2 regions of the Streptomyces huasconensis genome follow, and region 2 is predicted to be linked to the other one. Evidence: predicted binding sites of a transcription regulator. Region 2 holds the regulator's gene; the other holds the start of a gene.
What was found. The regulator HspR, encoded in region 2, represses chaperone genes until heat shock. The targets are predictions, from matches to a motif close to TTGAGNNNNNNNNNCTCAA.
Positions count from the first base shown of each region.

Region 1 (7,459 bases), 2.9 Mb from region 2:
GGCGGCGACCACCTCCAGGCGGCGATCGGCGCCATCCGCCGCGAGGGCCGTATCGCGCTGGTCGGCGCGATCAGTACGTACAACGACACGACCCCGGCACCCGGCCCCGACAACCTCTTCCAGGCGGCGAAGCAGGAGGCGTCCCTGCGCGGGATGCTGGTGACCAGCCACCTCGACCTGTTCCCGGAGTGGATAGGGAAGGCGGCCGGGATGCTCGCGGACGGTTCGCTGCGCACGGAACGGACCGTCGTCGAGGGCATCGAGCGCGCGCCGGAGGCCTTTCTCGGCGTACTGAGCGGCGCCAACACCGGCAAGATGCTGGTCCGCCTCGCCGAAGGGGCCGAGTGAGGGCCACCGCGCTCCCTTCGTCCCGGCACCGCCTCATCGGTCGGCTGCGGGCCCGGCACCCCGCCGAGCCGCCTCACCACCTCGGCCGACGTGACCTTCCAGCCGGGCACGGGCGTCACCGCCATCCACCTCACGGTCGCGGGCACGGCCCTCGGCATCGACGAGGACGCCAAGGCCGACTCCCGGTGAGCCGGGCGCCGACGGGTACGACCATCACCCTCACGGCCAAGCTGGGCTGACGCGGGACCCGGAGACGGTCGGACGGGAGCGGCGAGGCGCAAGGAGCAAGGGCAGGGTGGAGGACCCGGGTCGGCATCGCCCGAGGCCGCCGGCCGGGACGGCTCCCGGCCGGCGGTCAGCCGCCGACGTACCAGCTGAACTCGCCCGACGCGGCCAGCGCCATCAGGACGACGAACAGGACCACGTCGACGATGCCCAGAATGATGGCCGCCTTCGCCATCCCTCCGCCGCCCGCCCGCTGCCGCAGGGCGAGGGCGCCGAAGACGATCGCGAGCGGTCCCAGGATGACGCTGAGGAAGAACAGCCCGACGATGCCGCAGACGAGCCCGGCCACCGCGAAGCTGTTCGTGCGGGAACCGGGAGATGCCGCTGACCGACTGCCGTAAGCCGACATGGCCACACTCCTTCGAGTCGCGTTCCAGTCTTGCGTGACGTGACGGCGGGTGCCCCAAAACGCGCCGGGTAGTCCGCGCGGCGGCGACCGCGCGCTCCGCCGGAGCCGCCCCGCGGCCCATTCGCGCCCCGAGTGTGATCGGATGGTGGCCACGGATCTCCGATCACGGAACCGCACTCCGATTCACGGAACCGCACTGAAGGGAACTGCATCGTGGCAACCACGCGCTCCGCGCACACGGTCTGGGAAGGCTCTCTGACGGAGGGCTCGGGCACCGTCACCTTCGACTCCTCCGGCATCGGGGAGCAGGCGGTGTCCTGGCCCGCCCGCGCCGAGCAGGCGAACGGCAGGACCAGCCCGGAGGAGCTGATCGCCGCCGCCCACTCCAGCTGCTTCTCCATGGCGCTGTCGCACGGCCTGACCGGCGCCGGCACCCCGCCGAGCCGCCTCACCACCTCGGCCGACGTGACCTTCCAGCCGGGCACGGGCATCACCGGCATCCACCTCACGGTCGAGGGCACCGTCCCCGGCATCGACGAGGACGCCTTCGTCGCCGCGGCCGAGGACGCCAAGGCCAACTGCCCGGTGAGCCAGGCGCTGACGGGTACGACCATCACCCTCACGGCCAAGCTGGGCTGACGCGGGACCCGGAGACGGTCGGACGATGCCGTCCCCCCCTCGCCGGGGGTGGCGGCATCGTCGTACGCGGCCCCCGACCCCTGGCACGTCCCTTGCCCCCGGCCCCCCTTGCCCTCCAGCCCCCTTGCCTCCCGCCCCCTCGCCCCCTGACCCTTGACAATGACTCGCTCAAGTTTTGTGATGGGAGAGGAGTGGAGTAGGCCTGGACACGGGGGACATGAGCTCGCGGCGGAAGGGACTGGACCATGGCACGAGCGGTCGGGATCGATCTCGGGACGACGAACTCGGTGGTGGCCGTACTGGAGGGCGGTGAGCCCACCGTCGTCGCCAACGCGGAGGGCGCGCGCACCACTCCCTCGGTCGTCGCCTTCGCGAAGAACGGCGACGTCCTGGTGGGCGAGGTCGCCAAACGGCAGGCGGTCACGAACGTGGAGCGCACCGCACGCTCCGTCAAACGCCACATGGGCGACGGCGGCTGGCGCTTCCCGGAGAGCGGCTCCGTGGACGGCACCCGCTACACCGCGCAGGAACTCTCCGCGCGCGTCCTGCAGAAGCTCAAGCGGGACGCCGAGTCCTACCTCGGCGAGGACGTCACCGACGCGGTGGTCACCGTCCCCGCCTACTTCGACGACACCCAGCGCCAGGCCACCAAGGAGGCCGGCGAGATCGCGGGCCTCAACGTCCTGCGCATCGTCAACGAACCGACGGCGGCGGCCCTCGCGTACGGCCTGGACAAGGGCGAGGACCAGACCGTCCTCGTCTTCGACCTGGGCGGCGGCACCTTCGACGTCTCGCTCCTGGAGATGGGCGAGGGCGTCATCGAGGTGAAGGCCACCAACGGCGACACCCGGCTCGGCGGCGACGACTGGGACCAGCGGATCGTCGAACACCTGGTACGGCAGTTCAAGAACGCGCACGGCGTGGACCTCGGCAAGGACAAGATGGCGCTCCAGCGGCTGCGCGAGGGCGCCGAGAAGGCGAAGATCGAGCTGTCCTCGTCGACCGAGACGGACATCAACCTCCCCTACATCACCGCTTCCGCCGAAGGCCCCCTGCACCTGGCCGAGAAGCTGACGCGCGCCCAGTTCCAGGAGCTGACGTCCGACCTGCTCGACCGCTGCAAGGAGCCCTTCCACCAGGCCGTGAAGGACGCGGGCGTCAAGCTCTCCGCCATCGACCACGTGATCCTGGTGGGCGGCTCGACCCGGATGCCCGCGGTGACCGAGCTGGTCAGGGAACTCACCGGCAAGGACCCCCACAAGGGCGTCAACCCGGACGAGGTGGTCGCGCTCGGCGCGGCTCTCCAGGCCGGTGTCATCCGCGGCGACGTCAAGGACGTCCTGCTGCTCGACGTGACGCCGCTCTCCCTCGGCATCGAGACCAAGGGCGGCATCATGACCAAGCTCATCGAGCGCAACACCACGATCCCCACCCGGCGTTCGGAGACGTTCTCCACCGCCGAGGACAACCAGCCCTCGGTCGGCATCCAGGTCTTCCAGGGCGAGCGGGAGATTGCCGCGTACAACAAGAAACTCGGTGTCTTCGACCTGACCGGGCTGCCGCCCGCCCCGCGCGGCGTCCCCAAGATCGAGGTCACCTTCGACATCGACGCCAACGGCATCATGCACGTCTCGGCGAAGGACGAGGCGACCGGGCGCGAGCAGCGCATGACGGTCACCGGCGGCTCCGCGCTGCCCAAGGACGACATCGACCGCATGGTCCGCGAGGCCGAGCAGCACGCGGAGGAGGACCGCAGGCGACGCGAGGCGGCCGAGACCCGCAACCAGGCCGAACAGCTCGTGTACCAGACGGAGCGGTTCCTGACGGACGGCGGCGACAAGGTGCCCGGCGACGTCAAGGACGAAGTGGCAGCCGCGGCGGCCGAGTTGAAGGGGCTCCTCAAGGACCGGCCCGACGACACGGCCGCCCTGCGCACCGGCACCGAGAAGCTGGCGGCCGTCAGCCAGAAGATGGGCCAGGCGATGTACGCGGCCTCCGGCGGCGGCGCGGAGGAGCAGCCCACGGCCACGGAGTCACCCGCCGAGGAAGGCGTGGTGGACGCCGAGATCGTGGACGACGACCACGGCAAGGAGGGGCAGGGCAAGGCGCCCTAAGGCCCGGTGCGTTCCCAGCCGCGCCGCTCCGGCCGCGCCCCGATCCGCTCCGGGTCCCGGGAGCGGTAGACCACGTAGGGCCGGAAGAGGTACTGGAGCGGCGCGCTGAACATGTGGATCAGGCGGGTGAACGGCACCAGGGCGAAGAGCACCATGCCGACCACGGCGTGGATCTCGTACATCAGGGGCACGCCCGTCATCGCGTCGATGTCGGGCTGGAGCGTGAAGAGGCTGCGGGCCCACGGGGCAATGGAGGCGCGGTAGTTGTAACCGTCGCCGGAGGTGTGCAGCAGCTTGGCCACCATGCCGAGCACGATCGCCGCGAACAGCACCAGGTACATGAGCTTGTCGTTCGCGGTCGTCGCCCGGAACACCGGCGTGTTGGTGCGCCGCCGGTAGAGCAGCAGCAGGATGCCGAGGACGAGCAGGACACCGGCCGCGGTGCCGCCGTACAGCGAGAACAGGTGATACGTGTGCTCGCTGACGCCCGCCTTGTCCGTCCACGACTCGGGGAGGAACAGACCCACCAGGTGGCCGACGAGCACGAAGAGGATGCCGTAGTGGAACATCGGCGAGGCGATGTTCAGCAGCTTGGACTCGTAGACCTGCGAGGAGCGGGTCGTCCAGCCGAACTTGTCGTAGCGGTAGCGCCAGACGGTGCCCGCGACGAGCAGGACGAAGGCGATGTAGGGAAGGGCGCCCCACAGCAGCGTTTCCATCAGTGCTCCCCGATGAGTGCGAAGGGTGCGAACGGCTGGAGGCCGACCTCCTCGCGCGGCGGGCCCGACCGGGCCAGCGCGAGCGCCTCGGCGCGGTCCTTGGGGCTCGGGCCCGGCAGGCTCGCGCACACCGCCTCCAGCACCCCCGCGTACGGCGTGCCGTGCTCACGCAGCGCGAGCCGCAGCAGCTCCAGCCCACTGCGGTGCTCCAGCAAAAGCTCGGGCCCCGCCAGCGCGGAGAACTCCAGGACCGCGGGGAGGAAGTCCGGCAGCTCCTCGCCGGTGAACTCCAGGCCGTGCGCGCGGTAGACCTCCTTGAAGCGGACCAGGGCCATGCCGCGCCGCCGGGTGTCGCCGTCGCGCCACCAGCTCAGGTACAGGCTGTGCCGGTTCTTGAAGTCGAAGACCTGCACGTAGTGCGCGGCCAGCTCCCGCGGGTCGGTGGTGGTCGCGTACGTGAGGAACTCGCCGAGCTGTGGGGGAGCGGCGGCCCGCAGCAGGGGCAGCCGCTCGTGGAACGCGTCGTCCGGGTAGCCGAGGCAGAGGGCCGCGGCCTGGTGGAGCACGGCGTGTTCAGTCACTGTCGTCCTCCTTGGCCGCGTTGGCCTTCTCGGCCGCGCTCGGCTGCTCGTCGGCGGTCTGGCGGGCCCGCAGCGCGTGGAAGTTCTCCAGCGTGACCAGCGGCAGGTTCCGGCGGCTGCCGGAGTCCTGGCCGAACGGGCCGTCGCCGCCCATTCCCGGACCGCCCTGGTGATCGAGGCTGCACGTGTCGGGGACCGCCGACTCCTCCAGGCGCCGCGCGTCGCCGACCGCGGCGGTCGGAATGACGTACCGGTCCTCGTACTTGGCGATGGCCAGCAGGCGGTACATCTCTTCGATCTGCGGGCCCGTCATGCCCACCGACTCCGCCACCGAACTGTCGGGCGGGTCACCGAGGTTGACGGCCCGCATGTGTGCCCGCATGGCGGCCAGCTTCTCCAGGCTGGAGCGCACCGGGCCCACGTCCCCGGCGGTGAAGATCTCCGCGAGGTATTCGAGGGGGATGCGCAGGGTGTCGATGGCGCCGAAGAGGTTGGCCGCGTCCTCGCCGTCGTGGCCGGTCTCCGTCAGCGCGTCCACCACCGGCGACAACGGCGGGATGTACCAGACCATCGGCATCGTGCGGTACTCCGGGTGCAGCGGGAGCGCCACCTTGTACGTGCTGATCAGGGCGTGCACGGGGGAGCGGCGTGCCGCCTCGATCCAGTCGCGGGAGATCCCGGCCCGCTCGGCCGCGCGGCGCACCTCGGGGTCGGCGGGGTCGAGGAAGACGTCCAACTGCCTCTGATAAAGCCGGTGTTCGTCGGGCTCGGAGGCCGCCGCCGTCACCTTGTCGGCGTCGTACAGGATCACCCCGAGGTAGCGCAGGCGGCCCACGCACGTCTCCGAGCAGACGGTGGGCAGGCCCACCTCGACGCGCGGGTAGCACAGCGTGCACTTCTCGGCCTTGCCGGTGCGGTGGTTGAAGTAGACCTTCTTGTACGGGCAGCCGGTCACGCACTTGCGCCAGCCCCGACAGTGGTCCTGGTCGACGAGGACGATGCCGTCCTCCGTGCGCTTGTACATCGCCCCGGACGGGCAGGACGCCACGCACGACGGGTTCAGGCAGTGCTCGCAGATGCGCGGCAGATAGAACATGAAGGTCTGCTCGAAGGCGAACTTCACCTTGTCGGACGCCTGTTGGCGGGTCTTGGCGACCATCGGGTCCAGGTGGCCGTGCTCGGTGGCGCCGCCGAGGTTGTCGTCCCAGTTCGACGACCACTCGATCTTCATCGGCTTGCCGGAGATCAGGGAGCGGGGTTCGGCGACCGGGTAGTCGTCGCCGAGCGGGGCGTCGGTGAGGTTGCGGTACTCGTACGTCCAGGGCTCGTAGTAGTCCTTGATCTCGGGCAGCTTGGGGTTGGAGAAGATCTCAAGGAGCGACTTGATCCGGCCGCCGTTCTTGAGCTTCAGGGCGCCGCGCCTGTTCAGCTCCCAGCCGCCGCGCCACTTCTCCTGGTCCTCGTAGCGGCGCGGATAGCCCTGGCCGGGGCGGGTCTCGACGTTGTTGAACCAGACGTACTCCATGCCGTCGCGGTTGGTCCACGCCTGCTTGCACGTGACCGAACACGTGTGACAGCCGATGCACTTGTCGAGGTTCATCACCATCGCGATCTGTGCCATACAGCGTCCGATGGTGCCTGCGTCACGGGGCATCAGTACTCCACCTTCTGCGACCTGCGGCGGATGACGGTGACCTCGTCGCGCTGGTTGCCCGTCGGACCCAGGTAGTTGAACGCCCACGACAACTGCGCATAGCCGCCGATGAGATGGGACGGCTTGAGGATGAGGCGGGTCAGGGAGTTGTGGATGCCGCCGCGCCTGCCGGTGGTCTCCGTCTTCGGCACGTTCACCGTGCGTTCCTGCGCGTGGTGCATGTAGACCGTGCCGGCCGGCATGCGGTGCGAGACGATCGCGCGCGCCACCACGACGCCGTTGCGGTTGACCGCCTCGATCCAGTCGTTGTCCCGTACGCCGATCGCGTCCGCGTCCTGCGGCGCCATCCAGATGGACTGCCCGCCGCGCGAGAGCGACAGCATGAACAGGTTGTCCTGGTACTCGGAGTGGATCGACCACTTGTTGTGCGGCGTGAGGTAACGGACCGTCACCTCCCGCTCACCGTCGGGGCCGAGCCGTGGTTCCCCGAAGAGGCGGTGCATGTCCAGGGGCGGCCGGTAGACGGGCAGCGCCTCGCCCAGCTCGTGCATCCAGTCGTGGTCGAGGAAGAAGTGCTGGCGCCCGGTGAGGGTGTGCCACGGCTTCAGGTGCTCCGTGTTGAGCGTGAACGCGGTGTAGCGGCGCCCGCCCGACTCGCTGCCGCTCCACTCCGGTGAGGTGATCACCGGCACGGGCGCGGCCTGTGTGTCGGCATACGTGATGCGCTTGCCCTCGTGCTCGGCGGCCAGGTGCGCCATCTCCTGGCCGGT
Region 1 covers NZ_CP086119.1:7,125,578-7,133,036, forward strand. Annotated here, with positions in the region: gene J2N69_RS31825 (NADP-dependent oxidoreductase) at 1-348, shown strand, start outside; partial or broken gene J2N69_RS31830 (peroxiredoxin) at 397-587, shown strand; gene J2N69_RS31835 (DUF4190 domain-containing protein) at 704-982, opposite strand; gene J2N69_RS31840 (OsmC family protein) at 1,196-1,621, shown strand; gene dnaK (molecular chaperone DnaK) at 1,867-3,735, shown strand; gene narI (respiratory nitrate reductase subunit gamma) at 3,732-4,454, opposite strand; gene narJ (nitrate reductase molybdenum cofactor assembly chaperone) at 4,454-5,035, opposite strand; gene narH (nitrate reductase subunit beta) at 5,028-6,689, opposite strand; gene J2N69_RS31865 (nitrate reductase subunit alpha) at 6,689-7,459, opposite strand, start outside.
Region 1: the regulator HspR is predicted to act here: its motif matches at 1,775-1,793, upstream of dnaK (molecular chaperone DnaK).

Region 2 (7,459 bases):
AACGCGGCCACCGAGGAGGCCCTGTGCATCCAGCCCGGAGGGACCCGGCCCCCCGAGGTGCTGGCACGCTCCCTGGCGAGCGCCCAGGGGCTCCTCTCCCGCGGCGGCCGCCTGCGCACCCTGTACCAGCACACCACCCGCCACTCCCTGCCCGCCCTCGCGTACTACGAGCGCCTCCAGGGCGACGCCGAGGTCCGCACGCTGGACGAACTGACGGAGCGGCTCTTCGTCTTCGACCGCTCCGTCGCCTTCATCCCGGCGAACAAGGAACGCGACATCGCCCTGGAGCTGCGCCACCCCGCCCTCGTCGACTACTTCGCCACCACCTTCGAACGGCTCTGGCGCCTGGCCACCCCCATGTACCCGCGGTCGGCGAAGATCCCCTCGGGCAGCGGCGTCACGCCGCGCCAGCACGCCATCGCCACCCTCCTCGTCGAAGGCCTCACCGACGCCGAGATCGCCGACCGCCTCGGCATGAACATCCGCACCGCCCGCGACCACATCGCCAGGCTCGCCACCACCCTCGGCAGCGGAAGCCGCGCCCAGCTCGGCTACCTCATCGGCCAGTCAGGAATCCTCGCCCGCGGCTCCTGGGGCTCCTGAGACGCCCGCCGCGCCCCGGCCCGCCCGCGTGGGGCGACCACCGCGGCCCAGAAGTAGACACTTCAATGAAGGGGACACCCTCGCCCCCGGGTCCCCCTGCATAGAATCGCCGCGCTTCAACCGAGCGGGAGGGAGCGCACATGCGCAGCGAGCACGCGCCGCACGCCGTGGAGGAACTCTGCGAGGAAGGCTCCTCCGTCTACGCCCACGCCCTCCGTCAGGGCAGGGTCCGCGTCGAGGACTCCGAACGGGCGCCCTGCCTCCTCGACTTCGGCCTCCTCCGTCCGGACCCCGCCGACGCCCGGTGGCTGCTGCCCGCCGCCCCCGCCACGGCCCTGCCCCGCCTCCTGCGCACCATCGAGGACCGGATCGCCGGGCAGCGTGCGCGCGAGGCGCGTCTCACCGCCGCGTTCGCACCGCTCATCGCGCTCGACACGGAGCTGTCCGCCGCCGCCGACCTCCCCGCGATCACCGTCCTGGACGGCCTCGAACACATCAACGCGGCCATCGACCGCGCCATGAGCGACGTCACGGAGGAGTTCCTCGCCATCCAGCCCGGCGGCACCCGCCCGCCCGAGACCCTGGCCGAGGCCTTCCCGCGCGACCAGGCGGTCCTCGGCCGGGGCTGCCGGATGCGGACCCTCTACCAGCACACGACCCGCCACTCGCTGCCCGTGCTCGCCTACTTCGAGCAGCTGGAGGGCGACGTCGAGGCCCGCACCCTGGACGAGGTCACCGACCGCCTCTTCGTCTTCGACCGGAGCGTGGCGTTCATCCCGGCGAGCAAGGACCGCACCGTCGCCCTGGAACTGCGCCACCCGGCCCTCGTCGAGTACTTCGCCACCACCTTCTGGCGGCTGTGGCGGCTGGCGACGCCGATGTGGCCGCAGGCCGCCCCGCAGGTCTCCGAGGGCGGCGTCACCCCGCGCCAGCGGGCGATCGCGGGCCTGCTCGTCGAGGGCCTCACGGACGCCGAGATCGCCGACCGCCTCGGCATGAACATCCGCACCGCCCGCGTCCACATCGCCAAGCTCGCCGCCACCCTCGGCAGCGAGAGCCGCGCCCAACTGGGCTACCTCATTGGGCAGTCGGGGCTGCTGGAACGGAACCCGTGAGCGTCCGGCCGCCCGCCCCTCCGCGTCAGGCGTCCGCCCCTAGCCACTCCCTCAGCAGCGCCTCCCGGTCGGCCGCCCGCGGCGTGCCCCCCTCCCGGCGGCGCCCCCACTCCGCCATCGCGGCCAGCGTCGTCAGGAGCGTGCCCGCGCCCCGCGTCAGCTGGGCGAGGAGGTCGAGCGAGAGGTCGTGTTCCGCCGGGGAGTAGCCCGTCGCCGCGGCGGTGTACACGGTCAGTTCGTGGTCGGCGCCCTGCACGTCGGTGATCCGTACGGTCATCGTCGGCGCCTCGTCCCCGCCGCCGAGGCCGACCGTCAGGGCCATGTCCACCAGGGCGCCCACCTGCCGCTTCAGCGACTTCACGGGGGCGTTCTCGACCGTCAGGGCCCGCACGTCCTCCCACGGCCACAGACCCGTCTGCCGATCGCCGAGGGCCACCACGCCCTCCGGGGTCAGGCGCACGCCGGCGGCCAGCCCGGACGGCTTCGCGCCCACGTACACATCGCCCTCGGCGATCCAGAACAGCCCCACCATGGCCATGAGAATCCACTTCCCCCGCAACACCACATGTCAGCACGTACGCAGGACGTACGTCAGGTCGACCACCGCAACGCGCGAAGGGGCCGGGAGGTTCCCCTCCCGGCCCCTTCGACACCCACGTGGGCGGCGCCGCTACTGCTCCGTCGCTCTCTTCGGCCGCCAGACCACCAGCGCGCTCGCCTGCTGCACGTCCTGGTACGGGACGAGGTCGCGGCGGTACGAGGCGTGTACCGCCGCTTCACGCTGCTGCATGGCGGCGGCGGCTCCCTCCACGGCCGCGGAGAGTTCCGCGACCCGTGACTGAAGCGCCGCGACCTGGTTCTCCAGCTCGATGATCCGCTTGATGCCGGCGAGGTTGATGCCCTCCTCCTGCGACAACTGCTGCACGGTGCGCAGCAGTTCGATGTCGCGCGCGGAGTAGCGCCGGCCCCGGCCCGCGGTGCGGTCCGGGGAGACCAGGCCCAAGCGGTCGTACTGGCGCAGGGTCTGCGGGTGGAGGCCGCTCAGCTGGGCGGCCACCGAGATGACGTACACCGGCGTGTCGTCGGTGAGTTGGTACGGATTGCGACGACGGCCGACCCTCTCCATGGGTCACGCTCCCTTCGCGGCCTGGAACAGTTCTGCCCGCGGGTCGTCGCCCGCAGTCGCCTTGCGGTAGGACTCCAGGGCTTCCTTCGCCGAGTCCGACAGGGATGCCGGGACCGACACCTCCACCGTCACCAGCAGGTCGCCGCGCGTGCCGTCCTTGCGGACGGCGCCCTTGCCGCGGGCGCGCATGGTGCGGCCGTTGGGCGTGCCCGGCGGCAGCTTCAGGGTGACGGCCGGACCGCCCAGGGTCGGCACCTTGACCTCACCGCCCAGCACCGCCTCGGGGTACGTCACCGGCACCGTGACCGTGAGGTTGTCGCCCTTGCGGCCGAAGACCGGGTGCGTGCCGACGTGCACGACCACGTACAGGTCACCGGCCGGGCCACCCCGCTCGCCGGGGGCGCCCTTGCCGCGGAGCCTGATCCGCTGACCGTCGCTGACCCCCGCCGGAATCCGCACCTGCATGGTGCGGGAGGACTTCGCGCGCCCCGAGCCGTGGCAGACGTCGCACGGGTCCTGGGCGATCAGGCCCCGGCCCTTGCAGTCCACGCACGGATCGGTCAGCGAGAAGCCGCCACCGCCACCCCGCGAGACCTGGCCCGTGCCGACGCAGGTCGGGCACACGCGCGGCGTGCCGTTCTTGTCGCCGGTGCCGGAACAGGCCTTGCAGGCGGCCTGGGAGGACATGCGCAACGGCACCGTCGCGCCGTCCACCGCCTCCGTGAAGCTCAGCGTGACCTCGGACTCGATGTCCTGGCCGCGCCTCGGCTGCGTACGCGTGCCGGAACCGGCACCCGCGCCGCCGCGGTTGAACAGGCCCCCGAAGACGTCACCGAGGCCGCCCCCGAAGCCGCCGCCGGCCGCTCCACCCCCACCGGCCGCGCCTCCGAAGAGGTCGCCCAGGTCGAAGTTGAACGATCCGCCGCCGGCTCCGGGGCCCGACCGGAATCCGCCGTTGCCGAAGAGGGCACGCGCTTCGTCGTACTCCTTGCGCTTCTTGGGGTCACCGAGGATGTCGTTCGCCTCGGAGATCTCCTTGAAGCGCTCCTCCGCCTTGGCGTTGCCCTTGTTGGCGTCCGGGTGGTTCTCGCGGGCGAGTTTCCGGTACGCCTTCTTGATCTCGGCTTCGGTGGCGTCCTTGGGGACGCCGAGGACCTTGTAGTAGTCCTTCTCGATGAAGTCCTTGGTGCTCATCCCCGACGTCCCTCCTTCCTACGCTTGCTGCGCTTGCTACGTACGACCGACGTGGTGCCGACGTCAGCCCTCGTCCGGGCCACCGGTCTCCTTGTCCTTCGCCTCATCGGCGGAGGAGGAGTCGGCCGCGGCCGAGGACTCGTCGCCCTTGACCGTCTGCGCGCCGGGCTGCGGCTCGGCGACGGCCACCCGCGCGGGGCGGATGGTGCGCTCGCCGATGCGATACCCCGGCTGCAGGATCGCGACGCACGTCGTCTCGGTGACGTCCGGTGCGTAGCTGTGCATCAGGGCCTCGTGGATGGTCGGGTCGAAGGGCTCGCCCTCCTTGCCGAACTGCTGGAGGCCCATCTTGGCGACGACGGTCTCCAGCGCCTCGGCGACCGACTTGAAGCCGCCGACCAGTTCGCCGTGCTCACGGGCGCGGCCGATGTCGTCGAGGGTCGGGAGCAGCTCGGAGAGGAGGTTCGCCGAGGCGATCTCCTTCACCGTCACCTTGTCCCGCTCCACCCTGCGGCGGTAGTTCTGGTACTCGGCCTGCAGCCGCTGGAGGTCCGCCGTGCGCTCGTTGAGCGCGGTGCGCACCTGGTCCAGCTGGGCGGTCAGGCCCGCGTCCTGCGCGGACGTCTTGCTGTCCGTGTCCCCGGCCGGGGCCGCCGGACCCTCCTCGGTGGAGGGCTCGGCGGCCTTCGGCGCCGCGTCATCAGGGGTGGCGCCGGAGGGGACGTCAGGCTTCTCGGCGTTCTCACCGAGGCCCGGGGTCTCCTCGGTCATCAGGCGGCGCCACCCTTCTGGTCCTTCTCGTCGTCGACGATCTCGGCGTCGACAACTCCGTCGTCCTCCTTGGCCTGGTCGGCGCCGGGGGCCGCGCCCTCGGCACCGGCCGCCTGCGCGCCCTGGGCGTCGGCGTACATGGCCTGGCCCAGCTTCTGCGAGACGGCGGCGACCTTCTCGGTCGCGGTGCGGATCTCGGCCGTGTCCTCGCCCTTGAGCTTCTCCTTCAGCTCATTGACGGCTTCCTCGACCTCGGTCTTGACCTCGCCCGGGACCTTGTCCTCGTTGTCCTTGAGGAACTTCTCCGTCTGGTAGACGAGCTGCTCGCCCTGGTTGCGGGACTCGGCGGCCTCGCGGCGCTTGTGGTCCTCGTCCGCGTACTGCTCGGCCTCCTGGCGCATGCGGTCGACCTCGTCCTTCGGCAGCGAGGAGCCGCCGGTGACGGTCATCTTCTGCTCCTTGCCCGTGCCGAGGTCCTTCGCGGTCACGTGCATGATGCCGTTGGCGTCGATGTCGAAGGAGACCTCGATCTGCGGGACGCCGCGCGGGGCCGGCGGCAGGCCCGTCAGCTCGAACATGCCGAGCTTCTTGTTGTACGCCGCGATCTCGCGCTCGCCCTGGTAGACCTGGATCTGCACGGACGGCTGGTTGTCCTCGGCCGTCGTGAAGATCTCCGACCGCTTGGTCGGGATGGTCGTGTTCCGCTCGATGAGCTTCGTCATGATGCCGCCCTTGGTCTCGATGCCGAGGGACAGCGGGGTCACGTCGAGGAGCAGAACGTCCTTGACCTCACCCTTGAGGACACCGGCCTGGAGCGAGGCACCGATGGCGACGACCTCGTCCGGGTTCACGCCCTTGTTGGCGTCCTTGCCGCCGGTCAGTTCCTTGACCAGCTCGGCGACGGCCGGCATGCGGGTGGAGCCACCGACGAGAACGACGTGGTCGATCTCGGAGAGCTGGATGCCCGCGTCCTTGATGACATTGTGGAACGGCGTCTTGCAGCGCTCCAGGAGGTCGGACGTGAGCTGCTGGAACTGGGCGCGGGTGAGCTTCTCGTCCAGGTGCAGCGGGCCCTCGGCGGAGGCCGTGATGTACGGGAGGTTGATCGTGGTCTCCGTGGAGGAGGACAGCTCGATCTTGGCCTTCTCGGCCGCCTCGCGCAGGCGCTGGAGCGCCATCTTGTCCTTGGAGAGGTCCACGCCGTGGCCGTTGTTGAACTGCTTGACCAGGTAGTCGACGACGCGCTGGTCCCAGTCGTCACCACCGAGGTGGTTGTCGCCGTTCGTGGCCTTCACCTCGACGACGCCGTCGCCGATCTCGAGGAGCGAGACGTCGAAGGTGCCGCCACCGAGGTCGAAGACCAGGATGGTCTGGTCGTCCTTGTCGAGGCCGTAGGCCAGGGCGGCGGCGGTGGGCTCGTTGACGATGCGCAGGACGTTCAGGCCCGCGATCTCGCCGGCCTCCTTGGTGGCCTGGCGCTCGGAGTCGTTGAAGTACGCCGGGACGGTGATGACCGCGTCGGCGACCTTCTCGCCCAGGTACGCCTCGGCGTCACGCTTCAGCTTCTGGAGGATGAACGCGGAGATCTGCTGGGGGTTGAACCCCTTGTCGTCGATGTCCACCTTCCAGTCGGTGCCCATGTGGCGCTTGACCGACCGGATGGTCCTGTCGACGTTGGTGACGGCCTGGCGCTTGGCCACCTCGCCGACCAGCACCTCGCCGTTCTTCGCGAAGGCGACGACGGACGGCGTGGTCCTGGCGCCCTCGGCGTTGGTGATGACGGTGGGCTCGCCGCCTTCCAGAACGCTGACGACGGAGTTAGTCGTGCCCAGGTCGATGCCGACCGCACGTGCCATTTCGGTTCCTCCAGAGGTACATCTTGAGTGGATCTGGCTCAAGCATGCAGGAACGCTGCGCCGGCGTCAACAGATGTGAGTCGGGGGGGCTCAACTCTTATCCGGGGCTTACGCGCAACCCGGGGCGGGCGGGTCGGCCTTCACCTGCGGGCGCGTCGTGGCTGGGCGCGCAGTTCCCCGCGCCCCTTCGGGGGCGCGGGCGCGGCAAGGGTTGCCTGAGCGACGCAGATCACCGGGTTGCTGGCTACAGTGCGGCGGAGTAAGTGGGTAGTCTCAGACGGACTGCATAAGTTACCGCTTAGTAATAGTTCGCCTCGCAGGCCCGAGGAGCCCCCAAATGCAACTCGCCGCGATCATCGTGTCGCTGGTCCTAATCGCGGTCGGCGTCGCGCTGTTCGGCCGTGCCATCGTGCAGATCTACCGGTTCATGCGGCTCGGCCAGTCCGTGCCCGCCGGTACCCGGACCGACAACCCCGGACAGCGCACCCTCACCGTGGCCAAGGAGTTCCTCGGTCACACCCGCATGAACAGGTGGGGCATCGTCGGCGTCGCGCACTGGTTCGTGGCGGTGGGCTTCTTCTCGCTGCTGCTGACCATCGTCAACGCCATCGGCCAGCTGTTCAAGGCCGACTGGCTGCTGCCGATCATCGGCGAGTGGGCGCCGTACAACGTCTTCGTCGAGTTCCTCGGCACGATGACCGTCCTCGGCATCCTGACGCTGATCGTCATCCGGCAGCTGAACCGGCCGGACAAGCCCGGCCGCAAGTCCCGCTTCGCCGGATCGAACACCGGCC
Region 2 covers NZ_CP086119.1:4,271,531-4,278,989, reverse strand. Annotated here, with positions in the region: gene J2N69_RS19510 (helix-turn-helix transcriptional regulator) at 1-603, shown strand, start outside; gene J2N69_RS19505 (helix-turn-helix transcriptional regulator) at 744-1,718, shown strand; gene J2N69_RS19500 (hypothetical protein) at 1,744-2,256, opposite strand; gene J2N69_RS19495 (heat shock protein transcriptional repressor HspR) at 2,389-2,844, opposite strand; gene dnaJ (molecular chaperone DnaJ) at 2,848-4,038, opposite strand; gene grpE (nucleotide exchange factor GrpE) at 4,102-4,809, opposite strand; gene dnaK (molecular chaperone DnaK) at 4,809-6,665, opposite strand; gene J2N69_RS19475 ((Fe-S)-binding protein) at 7,003-7,459, shown strand, end outside.